DNA from 4 places in the Arthrobacter sp. RT-1 genome. Region 3 is predicted to be linked to each of the others. Evidence: riboswitches for the same ligand, from Rfam matches in the RefSeq annotation. Region 3 holds a riboswitch; each other region holds the start of a gene.
What was found. A riboswitch is a leader RNA that binds a small molecule or an ion and turns the genes downstream of it on or off. The one in region 3 is predicted to bind thiamine pyrophosphate.
Positions count from the first base shown of each region.

Region 1 (4,495 bases), on a different contig from region 3:
ATCACTGATCCCCGGGATGCGGACGGCCTGGCCGGCGGGTGCACTGCCGCCTTCGTCCAGGACGCCGGCACGCTTGAGCGCGGCGTCATGGGTGGCAACAAAGATCTCGGTGAAGCCCATGGGAAGTACCCTTCTTCCGTTGACGGTGGTGCCGGCCGGGAGCAATGCCTGCCGCCCGGCCGTTCGGGTTCAGCCTAGTACGGGAACGCCCGGGTCAGCGTGCCGCTACCCGGATGCTGTTCCGCCAGGGGTCTTCAAACCGCAGTTCGGCTCCGGTGTGGTGGGCCCGCACGCCGGCGACCTTCAGGCGGTCCGCCAGCGCGCCGACGTCGTCACCCGCGGGCACCTCGATGAGGACTTCACCCAGGCCCAGCGTGTCCTTGCGCGGCCCCGCGCCGCGGCTGTTCCAGACATTCATGGCCATGTGGTGGTGGTAACGGCCGGCGGAGACGAAGAGGGCCTGGCCATGCCATCCGGCCGTTTTTTCGAACCCCAGGACACCGACGTAAAAATCGCGCGCGGACTGCACGTCACCCACCTGGAGGTGGACGTGGCCCACTCCTGCGGCCGTCCTGTGCTGCCCTTCCAGGGAATCCTCCGTCAGGTGCTGCTCAAGGTACCGCTGCGGCGGCAGGGCCAGGCTGTCCATGACCACGTCGGTTCCGTTCCAGGACCAGTTGCTGCGGGGCCGGTCCCAGTAGAGTTCTATGCCGTTGCCTTCGGGGTCGCTGAAGTAGAAGGCCTCGCTGACCAGGTGGTCGGCGCTCCCGGTGAAGGACCGCGGCTCGTATTGGGCGGCGGTGGCGATGGTCGCCGCGAGGGAGGCCTGGTCCTCGAACAGCAGGGCCGTGTGGAACAGGCCCGCTTCTCCCCTGCCCGGGAGGTTCAGCCCGGGCGCAGGCGCAAGATGGACCAGCGGCATTTGCAGCCGGCCCAGGTACAGCCCGCCGTCCTGTTCGGCGACCACCTCAAGGCCAAGGGCGCGCTGGTAGTAATCGGTCATGACCTTCATGTCGCCGACCTTGAGCATGACGGTGCCCATGGTGAGGTCGGCAGGAAGAAGATCCTGGCTGGTGGCTTCTGCAGTCATTGAACGCTCCCTGTGCTGGCGGCCGTCGGGATGGGGCGGCCTGTCACAGTTAAAATTACTTGAAGCTTCAATTTATTCCAAGTGCTTCGGCCCGGAAATGTGCTCAGCGGATGATGCGGCCTCCCAGCACCACATGGGCGAGTTGGCTGACCGTCCGGGGTACCGTCAGCGGATCCTCGCTGCAGAGGACGACGTCGGCGCGCGCCCCTTCGTGGAGGCCGTCCGCACCGAGCCACTTGCGGGCTGACCAGCAGGCTGCGTCCAGTGCAGCGGCCATGGGCAGTCCGGCCTCATGCAGGGCCAAAATCTCGTCCGCGATTCTTCCGTGGTTGATGACGCTGCCGGCGTCCGTGCCGGCGAAGATCCTCACGCCGGCCCCGTAAGCTTCCGCCACCCGCTCCATCCGCCGCTCCCACAGCGCCAGCATGTGGTCCGCGTACCGCGGAAACTTGGGCCGGGCCTGGGCGGCGATGTCCGGGAACGTCGCGATGTTGATGAGTGTGGGGACGATCGGCACTCCCTGTTCGGCGAACCGGGGAAGATGCCGGGGCAGGAGTCCGGTGGCATGCTCAATGCAGTCGATGCCGGCGTCCAGCATCTGGTCCAGGGTGTCCTCAGCGAAGCAGTGGGCGGTGACCCGGGCGCCTTCGTCATGCGCCGCCTGTACCGCGTCCCGCACGACGGCGGAGGGAAAGGACGGCGCCAGGTCGCCAATGCCGCGGTCGATCCAGTCCCCCACGAGCTTGACCCAGCCGTCGCCGTCGCGTGCCTGCTTGCGCACGGCTTCCACAAGGCCTTCCGGTTCCACCTCGTCGGCGAAACCGCGAAGATATCGGCGGGTCCGGGCAACGTGCCGTCCAGCGCGGATCAGCACCGGGAAGTCCCGGCCGCCCTGCATCCAGCGGGTGTCGGCCGGGGAGCCGGCATCCCTGACCAGCATGGTGCCGGCCGCCAGGTCTGCCCGGGCCTGGTCTTCGGCGGCAGCAGCGTCCACCGGGCCGCCGGGTCCGAGCCCGATGTGGCAGTGGGCATCCACGAAACCTGGCAGGACCCAGCCCTCCAGCACCTTGTCCGGCACCTGCTGCGGGCGTGTGAAGGTCAACAGCCCGTCAATGGACCACAGGCCCCGCCGCTCGCTGTCCGGCCCGGCAAGCACCGGGCCGCTGAATTCGATGATCTCCGGCATTGGACTCCTTTTCCCGCCAGTCAGGCTAGCACCGGCCATGTGACAAGCCCCTCCCGGAAGGCTGTGGTAGCTTTCTTCCTGACCACACGGGTGCCCCTGCAGGGGCTGAGATCGGGCTGACGCAGCCTGCGACCGTTGAACCTGTCCGGGTAATGCCGGCGAAGGAAGTGAGTATTCCTTGAATACACCCAATGAACAGTTGAACCCTGCCCTGAATCAGTCCCGCGAAGGCGTGTCCAGTGGGGCGGCGGAGGCCCAGGTCACCCAGTCCCTGACGTCGCATTCGCTTGCGTTCATCGAAGACGCAGAGTCGGGAATCCGGGTACCCGTAACGGAAATTGCCCTGGAGCCTTCCCCCAACGGGGAACCGAACGGGCCCTTCCGGACCTACCGGACGGCCGGACCGGGCAGCGATCCGGTTCGCGGCCTCAGCCCCTTCCGGTCCGAATGGATCGTGGCGCGGGGCGACACCGAAGCGTACGGCGGCAGGGAGCGGAACCTGCTCGACGACGGCCGCTCGGCTGTCCGCCGCGGCGCAGCCTCCGCCGAGTGGCAGGGGGCCCAGCCGGTGCCCCGCCGCGCCGTCGAGGGCAAGACGGTAACGCAGATGCACTACGCCAGGCAGGGCATCATCACCCCCGAGATGCGCTTCGTGGCGCTGCGCGAGAACTGCGACGTTGAGCTGGTCCGCAGTGAAATCGCGGCCGGCCGGGCCATCATTCCCAACAACATCAACCATCCCGAGTCAGAGCCGATGATCATCGGTAAGGCCTTCCTGGTCAAGATCAATGCCAATATCGGCAATTCGGCAGTCACCAGTTCCATTGCCGAGGAAGTGGACAAGCTGCAGTGGGCCACCCAGTGGGGGGCCGACACCGTGATGGACCTGTCCACCGGCGATGACATCCACACCACCCGGGAGTGGATCATCCGCAACTCCCCGGTCCCGATCGGCACCGTGCCCATCTACCAGGCATTGGAGAAGGTCAACGGGGAAGCCAATGCGCTGACCTGGGAGACTTTCCGCGACACCGTGATCGAGCAGTGCGAGCAGGGTGTGGACTACATGACCGTGCATGCCGGCGTCCTGCTCCGGTATGTTCCGCTGACCGCCAACCGGGTCACGGGCATCGTCTCGCGCGGAGGCTCCATCATGGCAGGCTGGTGCCTGGCCCACCACCAGGAAAACTTCCTGTACACGCACTTCGACGAGCTGTGTGAAATCTTCGCCAGGTACGACGTCGCGTTTTCCCTCGGCGACGGTCTGCGGCCGGGAGCTACGGCGGATGCCAATGACGCCGCGCAGTTCGCGGAGCTGGACACGCTGGCCGAGCTCACCCAGCGGGCCTGGAAATACGACGTGCAGGTGATGGTGGAGGGCCCGGGGCACATTCCGTTCCACCTGGTCCGGGAAAACGTCGAACGGCAGCAGGAACTCTGCAAGGGGGCACCGTTCTACACACTCGGGCCGCTGGTCACTGACGTGGCTCCCGGTTATGACCACATCACGTCAGCGATCGGTGCCACGGAAATCGCCCGGTACGGCACGGCCATGCTGTGCTACGTCACACCGAAGGAACACCTGGGCCTGCCCAACAAGGACGACGTAAAAACCGGTGTCATCACGTACAAGATCGCCGCCCACGCCGCCGACCTTGCCAAGGGCCACCCGGGGGCGCACGAGCGGGATGACGCGCTGTCCAAGGCACGCTTCGAGTTCCGCTGGCGGGACCAGTTCGCGCTGTCCATGGACCCGGTGACGGCCGAGGCCTTCCACGACGAGACGCTCCCCGCGGAACCGGCCAAGACTGCCCACTTCTGCTCGATGTGCGGGCCAAAGTTCTGCTCCATGCGGATCAGCCAGGACATCCGGGACGAATACGGGTCCGCCGAGGCGCAGGCGGCCCTGGCCGAGGCGGCCTCAGGCATGCGCGCGAAGAGCCGGGAGTTCATGGCCGCCGGGGCCAAGGTGTACCTGCCGGAGCTGAACGTTCCGGCAGCGGGACGTAGCTGACTCCCGTCGAGTTTCCCGTCCGGCCGGCAATTGGGGGCCGGCCGGACGGGAAGGCTGCGTGCTGGCCGGGGTCAGGAGGCCCTGGCAGGCTCGGTCCTGCTGACCTCGCTGATGAAGGAGCGGATGGCGCGGTCGCCGTCCCGTGACTCGTGGGGCCGGTGGCCCCCGGCAGCAACGCGGTGCAGGGCGCCCGTCTCACGGAGGT
Region 1 covers NZ_QRGQ01000019.1:12,548-17,042, forward strand. The annotation lists gene DXK94_RS14765 (hypothetical protein) at 1-120, opposite strand, end outside; gene DXK94_RS14770 (VOC family protein) at 215-1,090, opposite strand; gene DXK94_RS14775 (amidohydrolase family protein) at 1,194-2,276, opposite strand; TPP riboswitch at 2,353-2,460, shown strand; gene thiC (phosphomethylpyrimidine synthase ThiC) at 2,455-4,290, shown strand; gene DXK94_RS14785 (alpha/beta fold hydrolase) at 4,362-4,495, opposite strand, start outside.
Region 1: another riboswitch for thiamine pyrophosphate. It lies ahead of thiC (phosphomethylpyrimidine synthase ThiC); the one in region 3 lies ahead of DXK94_RS01705 (ECF transporter S component).

Region 2 (4,495 bases), on a different contig from region 3:
TTCGCGTAGCCGGGGTCGTCCTGCCCGACGACGCGCTGCAGCGCCGGGATGCCGAAGCCAAGGGTCTTGCCGGTACCGGTCTTGGCCTGTCCGATGATGTCGTGGCCGGACAGCGCCACGGGCAGGGTCATGGCCTGGATGGGGAAGGGGTGGGTAATGCCGGCGTCGGCCAGCGATTCCACGATGTCTTCGCGGACGTTGTAGTCGGCGAAGGACTTTTCCGCGATTTCGTGCGGCTTCTCATCGGAGATGATGGTTTCTTCGGGCTCGATGGTCTCAGTGCCGGTGTCGTCCGTCAGAATCTGATGGGTATGCAATTCACTCACAGGGAGTTTCCTTATTCATTTGGGCAATGGCGCTGCCTGCTCAACGGGCCGGCCGGGGAGGCTGATCCGGAGCACGCTCGGGCGCGCAAGCAATTCCAGTGGAAGCCGATCGCGGGCTATCTAAATGCTGGCACTGGTGACCAGCGGGCAAATCTCAAGATCGCGTAGGGGCGGGCTTGTTGGTTTCAAATCAAGGAAATCAACGACCGGGCATCCATATCTACTTCTCCAGTCTAGCCGTACACGGCCTAAATCCCGGTTTCGGCCCTGCCGCGCCCTGAAGCGTGGTGTCCGCAGAGGACTACTGCACCAGTTCGAAGTGGACCTCGCGGGTGGCAATATCGGAGGAAACCAGGCGCACACGGACCTTGGTGCCGGACTCCAGTTCGCCGGCGCAGCGGGCGGTCACCGCGGGCTCGGACACCTGGATGATTCCGGAACCGCCGTTGCCGTTCCCGTTCCTGCCGTTCCCGTTCCTGCCGTTCCCGTTTTTTCCGTTGCCGTTTTGCGGCTTGGACCCGGAGATGACGATTGCGTCGAATTCCTGGCCGATGTGGTTGACCAGCAGCGCCGCCTCCACGGTGTCCAGGGCCATGCGCTCCATCCGGGACGCCAGCTGGTCGGAGCCTGCCATGATTTCCGGCAGTGACGGCAGCGCCTCCCTCGCCCACGCCGGAACGTTGCCGCCGTTGCTCAGGGCCTCGCAGATCACCAGCACGAAGCGGTCCACCAGCCGGCGCAGCGGGGCGGTGGTGTGGGCGTAGGCGGCACCGATGGCGGACTGCACCGCGTCTTCCGGGACCACACCGTCAAAGGCGGTGTAGGAGGCGCCCCTGAACAGCATTCCCGCCGAATGCATGATGGCCAGCTGCCGGGGATCGGTGGGATCCAGGGTGCGCAGGTATTCGCCGTAGCTGACCTCCCCGTCCCATGGTTTGCCCAGCACTTCGGTCTGCAGGCGGAAGTGATTGAGGGAGCGCTCGTCAGGCGCGGGCATGGTGCGCAGGATACCCACCCTGCCCGCCAGCATGAGCTGCGCGGCGGCCATGCCCGTCATCAGCGAAATCTGCGCGTTCCAGTCCTCCACGGGAAGCTGCGGGGCGGCGGCGATGCGGTAGCCGCCGTCGGGAAGCTGGACGATCTCCTGTTCCGGCATGTTCAGGCTGGCACCTTCGCGGGCGCGTTCCAGCTCTACGCGCTTGAGGCCGACCTCTTTGAGCAGCTGGAGGACAGGGGATGCGCTGCCCGAATCCAGTTCAGCCTGCGCCCCCTTGTAGCTGAGCTTTGCCCGGCTGCGCATGCGGGCCCGCTTCACGGCGACGGAGGTGACTTCGGCGGCGCTGTCCAGCCGGAAATCCCAGACGAAGGCGGAACAGTCCTGCCCCGGCAGCAGGCTCCCGGCTCCCTCGCTGATGACCTCCGGATGCAGCGGAATCCGGCCGTCAGGGGCATAAAAGGTCTGGCCGCGGCGCCGTGTTTCGGCGTCCAGGGGCCCGCCGGGCGTCACGAAGGAGGGAACATCGGCGATGGCGTACAGCACGTGGTACCCATCGCCGTCGGCCTCGATGAACAGGGCCTGGTCCAAATCCGTGGACGATGCCGGATCGATGGTGATGAACCCGACCCCGGTGAGGTCATAGGCCGGCAGCTGCAAGGCCGCGACGGCCGCTTCGGCATCCCTGACTGCGTGTAGGGGGTATGGGCCGGGCAGTTCCAGTTCGGTCCGCAGGGCACCCAGGGCTTCCTCGAGGGCATTGTTGTGTTCGTGGACGTTGGGAGCCAGCCGATGATGTGACACGAAAATCAGCCTAGCCCGAAGAACCCCGATTTTGCATGGCACTGACGCCGCACGGGGCTGCGCCGTGTTGCGGCGGCTTTAGGGTGTGGCCCCGTCCAAGGCAGCGAGAAGGGCGGCGGCAGCGGCGGCAGGGTCATCGGCTTCCGTGATGGCACGCACCACAACGATCCGGCTCGCTCCTGCTTCCACAACCTGGTCCACATTGGAGTGGTCGATGCCGCCGATGGCAAACCAGGGCACCCCGCTCCCGGCCTCGGCTGAGGCTTCGGCGGCGTACTTCACCAGGTCCAGCCCGACGGCGGCCCTGCCGGGTTTGGTGGGCGTGGCCCAGACCGGTCCGACGCAGAAGTAGTCAAGCGCGGACGGTCCGGCTGCGGCAGCGAGGGCGGCGTCCACCTGCCCCGGGGCATGGCTGGAGAGCCCGATGGCGGCGTTGCCGTTGAGCAGGGTGCGGGCTGCATCCAACGGAAGGTCCTTCTGACCGATGTGGAACACCGGCGCACCGGACAACACGGCGATGTCCGCCCGGTCATTCACAGCCCACAGCCGGCCATGGCGCTGCGCCGCTTCCTTCAAAACCGCCAGCAGCTCCAGCTCCTCGGCCGCCTCGATGGCCTTGTCCCGCAACTGGATGATGTCCACGCCGCCGGCAAAGGCAGCATCCACGAACTGCCCGAAGTCCCCGCGGTCCCGGCGGGCATCCGTGCAGAGGTAAAGGCGGGCGCTGTTCAGGCCGGCAGTACCTTCGGCATGGGTAAAGGCATCGGCGGCGGGGACTGCGGCAGCGGGGGCAGGGGACTGGGACACATTCATGGCTGCAAGCCTAGTTCCTCTACACTGGCCTCGTACTGCGGGAGCCCGCGGCAGCTGTCATAAAGCGCCGGGCTGAGAGGGCGTCAGAGCCGACCGCTTGACCTGATCCGGTTAATGCCGGCGTAGGGAAGGAGACACATGAGCACCCCAAACGTTGTCCCGCCCGGGGCTCCCTCCGGCACCATCCGTGCCGACGTGGCCGTTATCGGCGGCGGAGTGGTTGGGCATGCCATCGCCTGGGAGGCGAGGCGTTCCGGCCGGTCTGTCGTGCTGATCGATGACGCGCCCGGAGCCGGGGCCAGCTGGGCGGCCGCCGGAATGCTGGCCCCGGTGAGCGAGCTGCACTATCAGGAGGAGGACCTCCTGGAGCTCATGCTTGCCTCCTCCGCCCGGTGGCCGGGCTTTGCCGCGGAACTGGCCGCCGCTTCCGGCGAAAGTCCCGGGTACCTCACGACGCCGACGCTCGCCGTGGGTGCCGATGCTGCCGACCGCCGCGCCCTGATGGATTTGCGCGGGGTGCAGCAGGCCAGCGGCCTGTCCGTGGAGCCGTTGACTGTCAGGGAGGCCCGACGCCGGGAACCGCTGCTCAGCCCTGCCATCGCCTGCGCACTGGACACTCCCGCGGACCACCAGGTGGATCCCCGGCGCCTGGTGTCCTGCCTGCGGCGCGCGCTCGCCGCGCATGGCTCCGCCGTCGAAAGTAATGGAACAGACGTGGCGGGGGCCATCGACGGCTACGCCGTGCCGGACCGGGCCGCCGGGCTGGTCTGGGCGGACGGGGCAGTGGCCGGGGCCCTGCTCGCAGGCGGCGGCACGGTCCTGGCCCGCGAAACGATCGTTGCCAACGGCCTGGATGCCGCAGCCCTGGCGGGCCTGCCCGACGGCCTGCAGCTCGCGCTGCGGCCGGTGTATGGGGATATCCTGCGCCTGGCAGTGCCCCGGCAGCTCCAGCCGCTCGTAACCTCAACCGTCCGCGGGCTGGTCCACGGCGTCCCCGTGTATATCGTCCCGCGGCAGGACGGGACGGTAGTGATCGGAGCCACCCAGCGTGAGGACGCCCTTGCCGCGACACATAACGCACCGGCGGCCGGTGCCCGCGCTACAGCGGGCGCCGTATCGGCAGGCGGGGTCTACCAGCTCCTCCGCGACGCCCAGGTCCTGGTGCCCGCCGTCGCCGAACTCGAGCTGCTGGAATGCACGGCACGGGCGCGGCCCGGCACCCCGGACAACGCCCCGCTGCTGGGCCGGGTGCCGCTGGCCGGCGATCCGGCAACCGGGGAATCCGCACACGTTGCGGGACTGATCATTGCCACCGGATTCTTCCGGCACGGCGTCCTCCTGGCCCCCGCAGCGGCGGCCATCTGCCGGGACCTTCTGGACGGCACGGCGGACGTCCGCTGGCAACCTTTCAACCCGGGCCGGTTTTCCGGCCGCGAACCGGCCGCCACCATCTTCAACATCAAGGAGACAGCATGAACATCACCCTGAACGGACAACAACATACGGTGGCTGACGGGGCCTCCATCACCATGCTCGTCAGCCAGGTCACCGGCCGCCC
Region 2 covers NZ_QRGQ01000012.1:167,344-171,838, reverse strand. The annotation lists gene DXK94_RS11895 (DEAD/DEAH box helicase) at 1-326, opposite strand, end outside; gene DXK94_RS11890 (RNB domain-containing ribonuclease) at 628-2,124, opposite strand; gene thiE (thiamine phosphate synthase) at 2,203-2,937, opposite strand; TPP riboswitch at 2,965-3,083, shown strand; gene thiO (glycine oxidase ThiO) at 3,076-4,413, shown strand; gene thiS (sulfur carrier protein ThiS) at 4,410-4,495, shown strand, end outside.
Region 2: another riboswitch for thiamine pyrophosphate. It lies ahead of thiO (glycine oxidase ThiO); the one in region 3 lies ahead of DXK94_RS01705 (ECF transporter S component).

Region 3 (4,495 bases):
TCCCGTCTCCAGGGAACCCTCGCTCATGGTCCAGATGCCGACGTCGATCAGGGTCCGTCCGCTGTCCGCGGCAAGGATGGAGGTGCTCCAGCCGCCCACGGCAGCGGCGAGAATGAGCGGCCAGCCACGCTGCCACAGCAGCGTCAGGGTCAGGCCGGCAAGCGGAAACAGCAGGAACTCAAAAAACAGCGCCACCGAGGCCGAGACCCAGTCGATGGACAGTGCCAGCACCACCGTGATGAGGACGACGGCGGCCACTTTGCTGAGCGGATTGGCACGGGTGAGGAGGGCATGGTTGCCACGCAGGTTCAGCTGCTGCCTCATGGTGCCACCCGTTCCGCTGCAGCCATCCGCAACTCCGTCCCGCCCAGCGCGGCGGTGAACTCGGCATCGTGGGTCACCGTCACCACTGCGGTGCCCGCGTCCAGGAGTTCGGAGAGGAAGGACGCCAGTTCCGCCCACGTGTTGGCGTCCTGGCCGAACGTCGGCTCGTCCAGCACCAGGACCTGCGGGCTCGCTGCAAGGACCGTAGCCACGGAGAGCCGCCGCTTCTCCCCGCCGGAAAGTGTGTACGGGTTGGCGTCCACCAGCGCGGTGAGCCGCAGCCGTTCCAGCAGTTCGTCAACGCGATCCTCGCCGTGCCCCAGGTGCCGGGGCCCGAACAGCAGTTCATCGAGCACATTGCCGGTAACGAACTGGTGCTCGGGTTCCTGGAACACCGTCCCCACCCGCTCGATCAGCTGCTCGGCTTTCCACTTGTAGGGGTCGATTCCGGCTCCCCGGCTCAAGTCGGTGGTGGCGGAAACCTTGCCGGCAACCGGCTCCAGGAGCCCCGCGAGGGTCAGGGCGAACGTGGATTTTCCCGCACCGTTGGAGCCCACCACTGCCAGCGCCCGGCCGGCCCGCACCTGCGCGGTGATGTCTTCCTGCACCGGGACTGGCGGGATCCTGCGGAACCCGCTGCGGCGCGGACGTTCCCGGGACACTGCCAGCTTTTCGGCGGCGAGCAGGAGATTTCCCGTCCCCGCGGCCGGCACGGCAGCACGGGCACGGGTGGCGGGCACATAACCGGGCACCCATACCCCGGCGGCCATCAGCATGGTCCGCGCGTCACTCAGCACCTGGTCCGGAGGGCCGTCCAGCAGTACCGCAGGATCAGAGGCCGAGCCGGGCTGCAGGACCACAATCCGGTCCACCAGGTCCTTCCAGACCGACACCCGGTGCTCCACCACCACCAGCGTTGCGCCGGTCTTGTCCAGGCACCGGGCCACGGCGTCGCGGACCTCCAGCACACCCGCCGGGTCCAGGTTGGCGGTGGGCTCATCCAAAAGGATCAGCCCGGGCCGCATCGCAAGGATGCCCGCCAGCGCGAGGCGCTGCTTTTGGCCGCCGGACAGGGCCGACGTCGGATGGTCCAGCGGCAGGTGGGACAGGCCGACGTCGTCAAGCGCCTCGTGCACGCGGGTCCAGATGGCATCACGGGGCACGGCAAGGTTTTCGGCGCCGAAGGCGACGTCGTCGCCCACGCGGGAGAGGACCACCTGTGTTTCGGGGTCCTGCTGCATCAGCCCGGCATGGCCGCGCTGCCCGCGGGGGGACGCGCCGTCGACGAGCAGCGAACCTGACTCGTCCGAATCGCCCGCCTCGCCGTCGTCGTTCGCGTCGCCCAGAACCCCGGCAAGGGCATGCAGGAGGGTGGATTTGCCGGCACCGGAAGGGCCGAGCAGGAGCACCCGCTCCCCCGGCGCGATGTCGAGGTCAAGGCCGTGGACCGCGGGCTTGGGGCGGCCGGCATGCCGCCACCCCCAGCCGCGGGCCGTGACGGCCGCCGGCCGCACAGCTCCGGGCCCGGCCTGGTGCGAAGGTGCCTGCATCAGGAGAGGACGGGCTCCGTGGCGGCCCTGCGCGAGGCGAAGGAGCTCAGCACCCCGGTCTTCGCCAGTCCCCGGGTGGCGATCCAGGACAATGCACCGGCGATGACCGCTCCGGAAATCGCGGTGAAGATGATGTAGGCCAGCTTGTCGCCGCCCGAGTAGGCGATGTTCCAGCCCCACGGCGCGAAGGAGTCATTCAGGCCGCAGAAGAGGCCCGCCGCCGCGCCGGCCAGCAGGGAAACGGGCAGGTTGAACTTTTTGTACACGAAGATGGCGAAGATGATCTCCGCGCCGAGGCCCTGGACGAAGCCGGAGAACAGCACGGAGGCGCCATACTGCGATCCCATCAGGAGCTCACCGGTGGCCGCGACGGTTTCGCAGAACAATGCCGCGCCGGGCTTGCGGATGATGAGCATGCCCAGCACCGCCGGGATCATCCAGCCGCCGGCGATCAGGCCGGTCAGGGGCGGGTAAACGGCGTTCATCGGCGCGGAAACCGCGGCCGCACCCTGGGACCAGGCCCAGAAGATGACGCCGCCGGCGATGGCGATCAGGGCTGCCACCACGATGTCCACGACGCGCCAGGACTTGCTGGTGGTCTTCTTGATTGCTGCAGTGCTCATGTGATCCTCCTGGGAAACAGGAGGGGAAAGCACGGCAAGCGGCTACTGCCGTTGCCGGACTTCGAGAACTCGACTCCCTTGCGCCGGTACTAACCGGATCAGGTTCGAGGGTCTGCGGCTGTCCGCACTCTCAGCGCCCACCTCCGGTTCCCGGCCTTTGGCCAGTGCCCGACGGCGGCGCTCCCCTGTCGTTAGGTAATGCTCTGAATGGAATGATGCTTGGGTAGAACTGCCCTGCTGGGCGGAGTCCAGTTTACACCGGGACAGGGGTAGATTGTGGGCCATGACTGCTAATCAGCCGCATGTGACCGACTTCGATCCGGACTCTGACGCCGCGCAGCCGGAAGGATCGCTGCAGGCCCTCATCGGCCGCATCGAGGGGGAGATCCATGAGCTCCAGTTCCCCGGCTTCTCCCTGGACGACTCGCTGAACCTTGGACTTCTCCTTGTGGAACTGGGGAAGGAGCGTGGCCTGCCCATCGCGATCGACATCACCAAGGGCGATCAGGTCCTGTTCCATGTGGCCCTGCCCGGCGCCACCCCGGACAACGAACACTGGATCCGGGCGAAGCAGCGCACCGCCGCCCGGTATGAGGTTCCCTCGCTGCTGGTGGGGCTTCGCGGCCGGCTCCGGGGCGGCCGGATCGAGGACCAGGGCTGGTTCGACCAAACCCTGTACGCCGCGCACGGCGGGTCCTTCCCGGTCTATGTCTCCGGTGTGGGCGCGGTGGCCACCGTCACCGTTTCCGGGCTCCCGCAGATGCAGGACCATGACCTGGTGGTGGAGGCCATGCGTGAGGTGCTGCGCCCGGCAGGGGCAGACGGCCCGGCATGACCGGCAGGGCCGCTGACAATGCCGTCCGGGCGGCACTGGACAAAGCCGAGGACGAGATGATCTTCATCGGCCCGGACCATCCCTACTATCCGCTGCTGGCCGAACTGGTGTCCGCCGTCGGCAAGGCCTGGCAACAGGGGTACGAGCAGGGCCGCAGCGGCGGGCAGCACCCCAACCCCTACACCTGGACCGGTCCGGCGTAAGAAAAGGCCGGAACGGGGAATGTTTCCGCATCCCTCAACGCAGAAACAAAGCCTGCTTAGCTTTTATTAGTAATCATGCTTACTATATTGTTTCAGGCGTGAGAGGAGTACAGGACATGGCAGTCAGCACCCGCCCACCGGGCGTCCGAACCGCCCTGCAGTGGTCTGCCGTTGCCGCCGGCGTCGTATTCCTGCTCGTTGGCATCCTGGGATTCGTCCCCGGAGTTACCCAAAACTATGATTCCCTCGGTTTCGCAGGGCCCGGTTCAGGGGCGCTGCTGCTGGGTGTGTTCCAGGTATCCATTCTCCACAACCTTGTCCACTGCCTCTTCGGCGCCGCCGGCCTGCTCATGGCGCGGACCCACCGCCAGGCCAGGAACTTCTTCACGTACGGCGGGGTCATCTACCTGGTGCTCTGGCTGTATGGCCTCCTCATAGGAGACAACACGCCGGCAAACTTCATCCCGGAGAACGGTGCGGACAACTGGCTGCACCTCGTCCTGGGCCTGGCCATGATTGCCCTGGCCATCATGCTGTCCCCGCGCACTCCCGCCGCCGGCCGCGGCAACTGACCTTTCTTGACGGGCCGTCACTGCAGACGGCACCGCACCGGCACACCGCCCGAACCCAAGGAGCACCATGAAACTTCCGGAACCGAGAGGCCCCATCAGCAGCGCCCTGTTGGGGGTTTTGGCAGGACACCCCTGCAGCGCCGGCGAGTCCCTTTCCGGGCTGCGCAGGCTGGTCGGCGGGAAGCTGGCCGGGGTCACGGACATCATCGGCGACGATGATGTCCAGCTGGCCCTCTTCTGCCTCTACGAGCTGCATTACTCCGGCCTGGAAGGTGTGCCGGACGAGTGGGAGTGGGAGCCCGGCCTGATCCAGGTGCGGCAAATGCTGGAGAAGCCCTTCGAGGAAGCCCTGCGCCTCGCCGCCCGGGAGGCCGGCGGGGATCTGGAC
Region 3 covers NZ_QRGQ01000002.1:68,604-73,098, reverse strand. The annotation lists gene DXK94_RS01715 (energy-coupling factor transporter transmembrane protein EcfT) at 1-324, opposite strand, end outside; gene DXK94_RS01710 (ABC transporter ATP-binding protein) at 321-1,874, opposite strand; gene DXK94_RS01705 (ECF transporter S component) at 1,874-2,497, opposite strand; TPP riboswitch at 2,555-2,694, opposite strand; gene DXK94_RS01700 (heme-degrading domain-containing protein) at 2,781-3,332, shown strand; gene DXK94_RS01695 (hypothetical protein) at 3,329-3,535, shown strand; gene DXK94_RS01690 (DUF4383 domain-containing protein) at 3,652-4,107, shown strand; gene DXK94_RS01685 (iron-containing redox enzyme family protein) at 4,175-4,495, shown strand, end outside.

Region 4 (4,495 bases), on a different contig from region 3:
CGACGTCGAACGCAACCGCCTCAAGCGCATCCTCAAGGACCGCCTTCCGGAGCATGCGGGCGTCATTGTCCGCACCGCCGCCGAGGGAGCGTCCGAGGAAGAGCTGACGCACGACATCAACCGGCTGCGCGCCCAGTGGGAAGGCATCGAAAGCCAGTCCACCTCCACCAAGGTCCTGGCACCGGAACTGCTCTATGGCGAACCGGACCTCACCATCAAGGTGGTCCGTGACGTCTTCAACGAGGACTTCTCCAAGCTGATTGTTTCCGGCGAGGAAGCCTGGGACACCATCGAGGCCTACGTCACCTACGTGGCCCCGGACCTGGTGGGCCGCCTCGAGAAGTGGACCAAGGACCAGGACATCTTTGCTGCCTGGCGGATCGACGAGCAGATCCACAAGGCCCTGGAACGCAAGGTGTTCCTGCCCTCCGGCGGGTCGCTGGTCATCGACCGTACCGAAGCCATGACCGTGGTGGACGTCAACACCGGCAAGTTCACCGGCAGCGGCGGCAACCTCGAAGAAACCGTCACGAAGAACAACCTTGAAGCGGCCGAGGAAGTTGTACGGCAGCTCCGGCTGCGCGACATCGGCGGCATCATCGTCATCGACTTCATCGACATGGTGCTGGAGTCCAACCGGGACCTGGTGCTGCGCCGGCTGGTGGAGTGCCTGGGCCGTGACCGTACCAAGCACCAGGTTGCCGAGGTCACCTCGCTGGGCCTGGTCCAGATGACGCGCAAGCGCATGGGTACCGGGCTCCTGGAGGTCTTCGGTGAGCAGTGTGAGGCGTGCGCCGGGCGCGGCGTGGTCACCCACGACGATCCCGTGGAGCACCGCCGCGCCAACATCGTTGCCGCCGAGCACCACGTGCAGCGTGCCGACAGCCGGCCTGAAGCCCGTGCTGAAGGACACCGCAACGAAGGCCAGCGGACCGACAGCACCCAGCCCGGTGTCCGTCCCGACCGCAAGCGGCGGCGCGGACGCGGCGGCCAGCAGCCTGACGTTGCCCCGGCGGCCGCGGCCGTACACGTGCACACGGTCCATCCGGACCCGTCAGACGCCGAACGCCACGCCAAGGCGGAAGCAACCCGGCTGGCCCTCGCCAACATCGCTGCAGCAGCCCACGCGGCCCACCTGCACGACGATGAGGTTGCGGCTGCCCGCCAGGCACAGCCGGCCCAGCAGGCAGCGCCAGTCGAGGCGGACAAGCACGACGCCGATGCCTCCTCCCGTCCCGCCGCTGTCCTGACGTTCGGCGGCGAGAAGGTTGCCCTGCCCTTCGTCGAGCACGCGGAAGAACAGCAGCCGCAGCCTGCCCTCACCCTGGACCGGCTCGCTGAAGCCTTTGCGCACCTCGGTGAGCCCGCTCCGGCTGCCGAGGCTCCGGCAGAACAGCCGGAAGCTGCGGTTTCGGCACCGGCAGCTTCGGCACCGGCAGCTCCGGCACCGGCAGTTTCGGAACCGGCCAAGTCCGGGCAGCCGTCCGCCGCCGCAACCGTTGAAAAGGACTGGTCGGACCACACCCTGGAGCAGTCACGGCAGCGGAGGCCACGGCGCAACCGCAGCGCCAGCCGTGCCCAGGGGGCTGCCAACGAGACGTCCGTCCAGCACCACGAGAGCGTCCCGGCAGCCAGTGCAGGCCACTCGCATGCCGCGAAGGCGCCGGAACCGGCTGCCGCCTCCGGTGCGGACACTGCAGGCGCCAAGCAGGCCGAGGCTCCGATCATCCTCGGTGTGGGAGTTCCTGCTTCCGAGCTCTGACCGCAGGCAGCACAACAAAAACCCGGATGCCCGGAACCGCCCTCACGGCCGGTTCCGGGCGTCCGGCGTTAACAGTGTTTCGGCCCGGATCAGGTGCCAACAGCAGCGGCACGTCACCTTCGGTGCGGCGGCGGCAAAACGGCTAGGCTGGGGAACCGACACGGGGTGCCGCGCGAAGGGCCGGCTGAGATCCACACCCGTTGAACCTGTCCGGCTAGTACCGGCGAAGGGATGTCTCTTGTCTTCGACTCTTGCACTGCCCGCGGAAGCTCTCCAGTCCACTCCTGTCCTGCCGGATTCCGGCCGGGACCTGCCCCGTGTCCTGTCCATTGCGGGTTCGGACCCCTCCGGTGGAGCAGGCATCCAGGCGGACCTCAAAAGTATTGCCGCGCACGGCGGGTACGGCATGGCCGCCATCACAGCCCTCACCGCACAGAACACCCGCGGCGTGGAAGCTGTCCACGTCCCGCCGGCTTCCTTCCTGGCCAGCCAGCTGGACGCCATCAGTGACGACATCACCATCGACGCCGTGAAAATCGGCATGCTGGGGGACGCCGCCGTCATCGGGGCGGTCCGGGTATGGCTCGAAAAGGTGCGCCCCGCCGTCGTGGTCCTCGACCCGGTGATGGTCGCCACCAGTGGCGACCGGCTGCTGCAGGAATCAGCCGAGGCCGCGCTCCGCGACCTGCTGCCGCTCGCCCATCTCCTCACGCCCAACCTGGCCGAGCTCGCCATGCTGGTGGGCGAAAGCCTGCAGGATTCCTGGGAAGGCGCGCTCGATCAGGGGAAGCGCCTGGCGGCAGCCACCGGGACCACCGTGCTGGTGAAGGGAGGCCACCTGGCCGGGGCCGAATGCCCGGACGCGCTGGTCAACATGAACGGATTGCTGGGAGCAGAAGTCATCCAGGTGCCGGGGGAGCGGGTGGCCACCCCCAACAGTCACGGCACCGGCTGTTCGCTCTCCTCCGCAATGGCGACTGTGCAGGCGCGGCTGGGGGACTGGGAGGCATCGCTGCGGGAAGTGAAGCCCTGGCTGGCAGGCGCGTTGGAAGCCTCCGGCCGCCTGGACGTGGGAACAGGGAACGGGCCGGTCCACCATTTCCACCACCTGCGCCCCGTCCCGCCCGCCGGAGGATTCGCGGCGCGGCTGCGGGCCGAAGCCGACGAGGACCTCAAAGCGATCTACGGGCTGGACTTCATCCGTGGACTGGCCTCCGGAAGCCTCCCCGAAAAGGAGTTTGCCTACTACCTGGCCCAGGACGCCATCTACCTCAACGGCTACTCCCGGGTCCTGGCACGGGCAAGCGCCCTGGCACCCACCGAAATGGAGCAGGTGTTCTGGGCTGCCTCCGCGCGGCAGTGCCTGGAAGTGGAGTCGGAGCTGCACAGGTCCTGGCTGAGCACCCGCCCTGTCCAGGCTGAACTGGGTCCGGTCACCAAGTCCTACGTGGACCACCTGACCGCTGCATCGGCGTCGGGCAGCTATGCAGTGCTCGCGGCCGCCGTCCTTCCCTGCTTCTGGCTGTACGCGGAGGTGGGCAAAACACTCCATGCCCGGTTTGTCGCCGCGGGCGAACCGGCAGCGCACCCCTATGCTGACTGGCTCCGCACCTACGCCGACGATGAATTCGCCGAAGCAACCCGCACGGCCATCGCCATCGTGGACGGGGCCGGGCGGAACGCCTCGGATGCCGAGCGGGCGGCGATGGTCACCGCCTTCCGGCAGTCCTGCCGCCTGGAAGTGGACTTCTTCGACGCGCCGCGCCTCCACTCCTGACCGGCGGGCGGGCGCCCTGCCGGTAGGATGGTTGGGCGCGGTCCCGCCGCCGGGTTGGCCTGTGGTTCCTATCACAGCCAACGCGCCGGAACCAGCCTCATTTGCGGCCGAAGACGAAATTAGCGTAGTCTAGTTCTTCGGTGCTTACGCCAACACTTGGGTTATGACCCCTTCGGGGATAGCTCACGGATTCCCCCGGGGAATCCACGGCGTTGAGGCACAGCGGAAACCCAGCCAATTCAGAGCCGGGCACCGCACGCAAATTTAGTAATAAACGTCGAGAGAAGTGAGTTCCCAAGTGGTGTACGCGATTGTCCGCGCAGGCGGCCGCCAAGAGAAGGTTTCCGTTGGAGACTTCGTTACCCTGAACCGCGTCGCCGGTGGAGCTGGCAGCACCATTGAGCTGCCCGCGCTGCTCCTGGTAGACGGTGACAAGGTCACCTCCGCCGCTGCTGACCTGGCCAAGGTGACCGTCACGGCTGAAATCCTCCAGGACCTCCGCGGTCCTAAGATTGTCATCCAGAAGTTCAAGAACAAGACCGGTTACAAGAAGCGCCAGGGTCACCGTCAGGAACTGACCAAGGTCAAGATCACTGGCATTCAGTAACCACCGGTTACTGTTCAGGTTTTTCAGCAGATTCCCCAGAATTTAGAGGCAGGCATTTCAGATGGCACATAAAAAGGGCGCGAGCTCCACTCGCAACGGTCGTGACTCCAACGCTCAGTACCTCGGCGTCAAGCGCTTCGGCGGCCAGGTAGTTTCCGCAGGCGAGATCATCGTCCGCCAGCGTGGCACCCACTTCCACCCGGGCGCCGGCGTTGGCCGTGGCGGCGACGACACCCTGTTCGCACTGACCCCGGGAGCCGTTGAATTCGGTACCCGCCGCGGTCGTCGCGTCGTCAACATCGTTGCTGCTGCAGCTGCAGAGTAACAACAGATTCCAAAGCGGTGGAGC
Region 4 covers NZ_QRGQ01000024.1:268,099-272,593, forward strand. The annotation lists gene DXK94_RS16945 (Rne/Rng family ribonuclease) at 1-1,762, shown strand, start outside; TPP riboswitch at 1,914-2,011, shown strand; gene thiD (bifunctional hydroxymethylpyrimidine kinase/phosphomethylpyrimidine kinase) at 2,001-3,539, shown strand; gene rplU (50S ribosomal protein L21) at 3,838-4,146, shown strand; gene rpmA (50S ribosomal protein L27) at 4,208-4,471, shown strand.
Region 4: another riboswitch for thiamine pyrophosphate. It lies ahead of thiD (bifunctional hydroxymethylpyrimidine kinase/phosphomethylpyrimidine kinase); the one in region 3 lies ahead of DXK94_RS01705 (ECF transporter S component).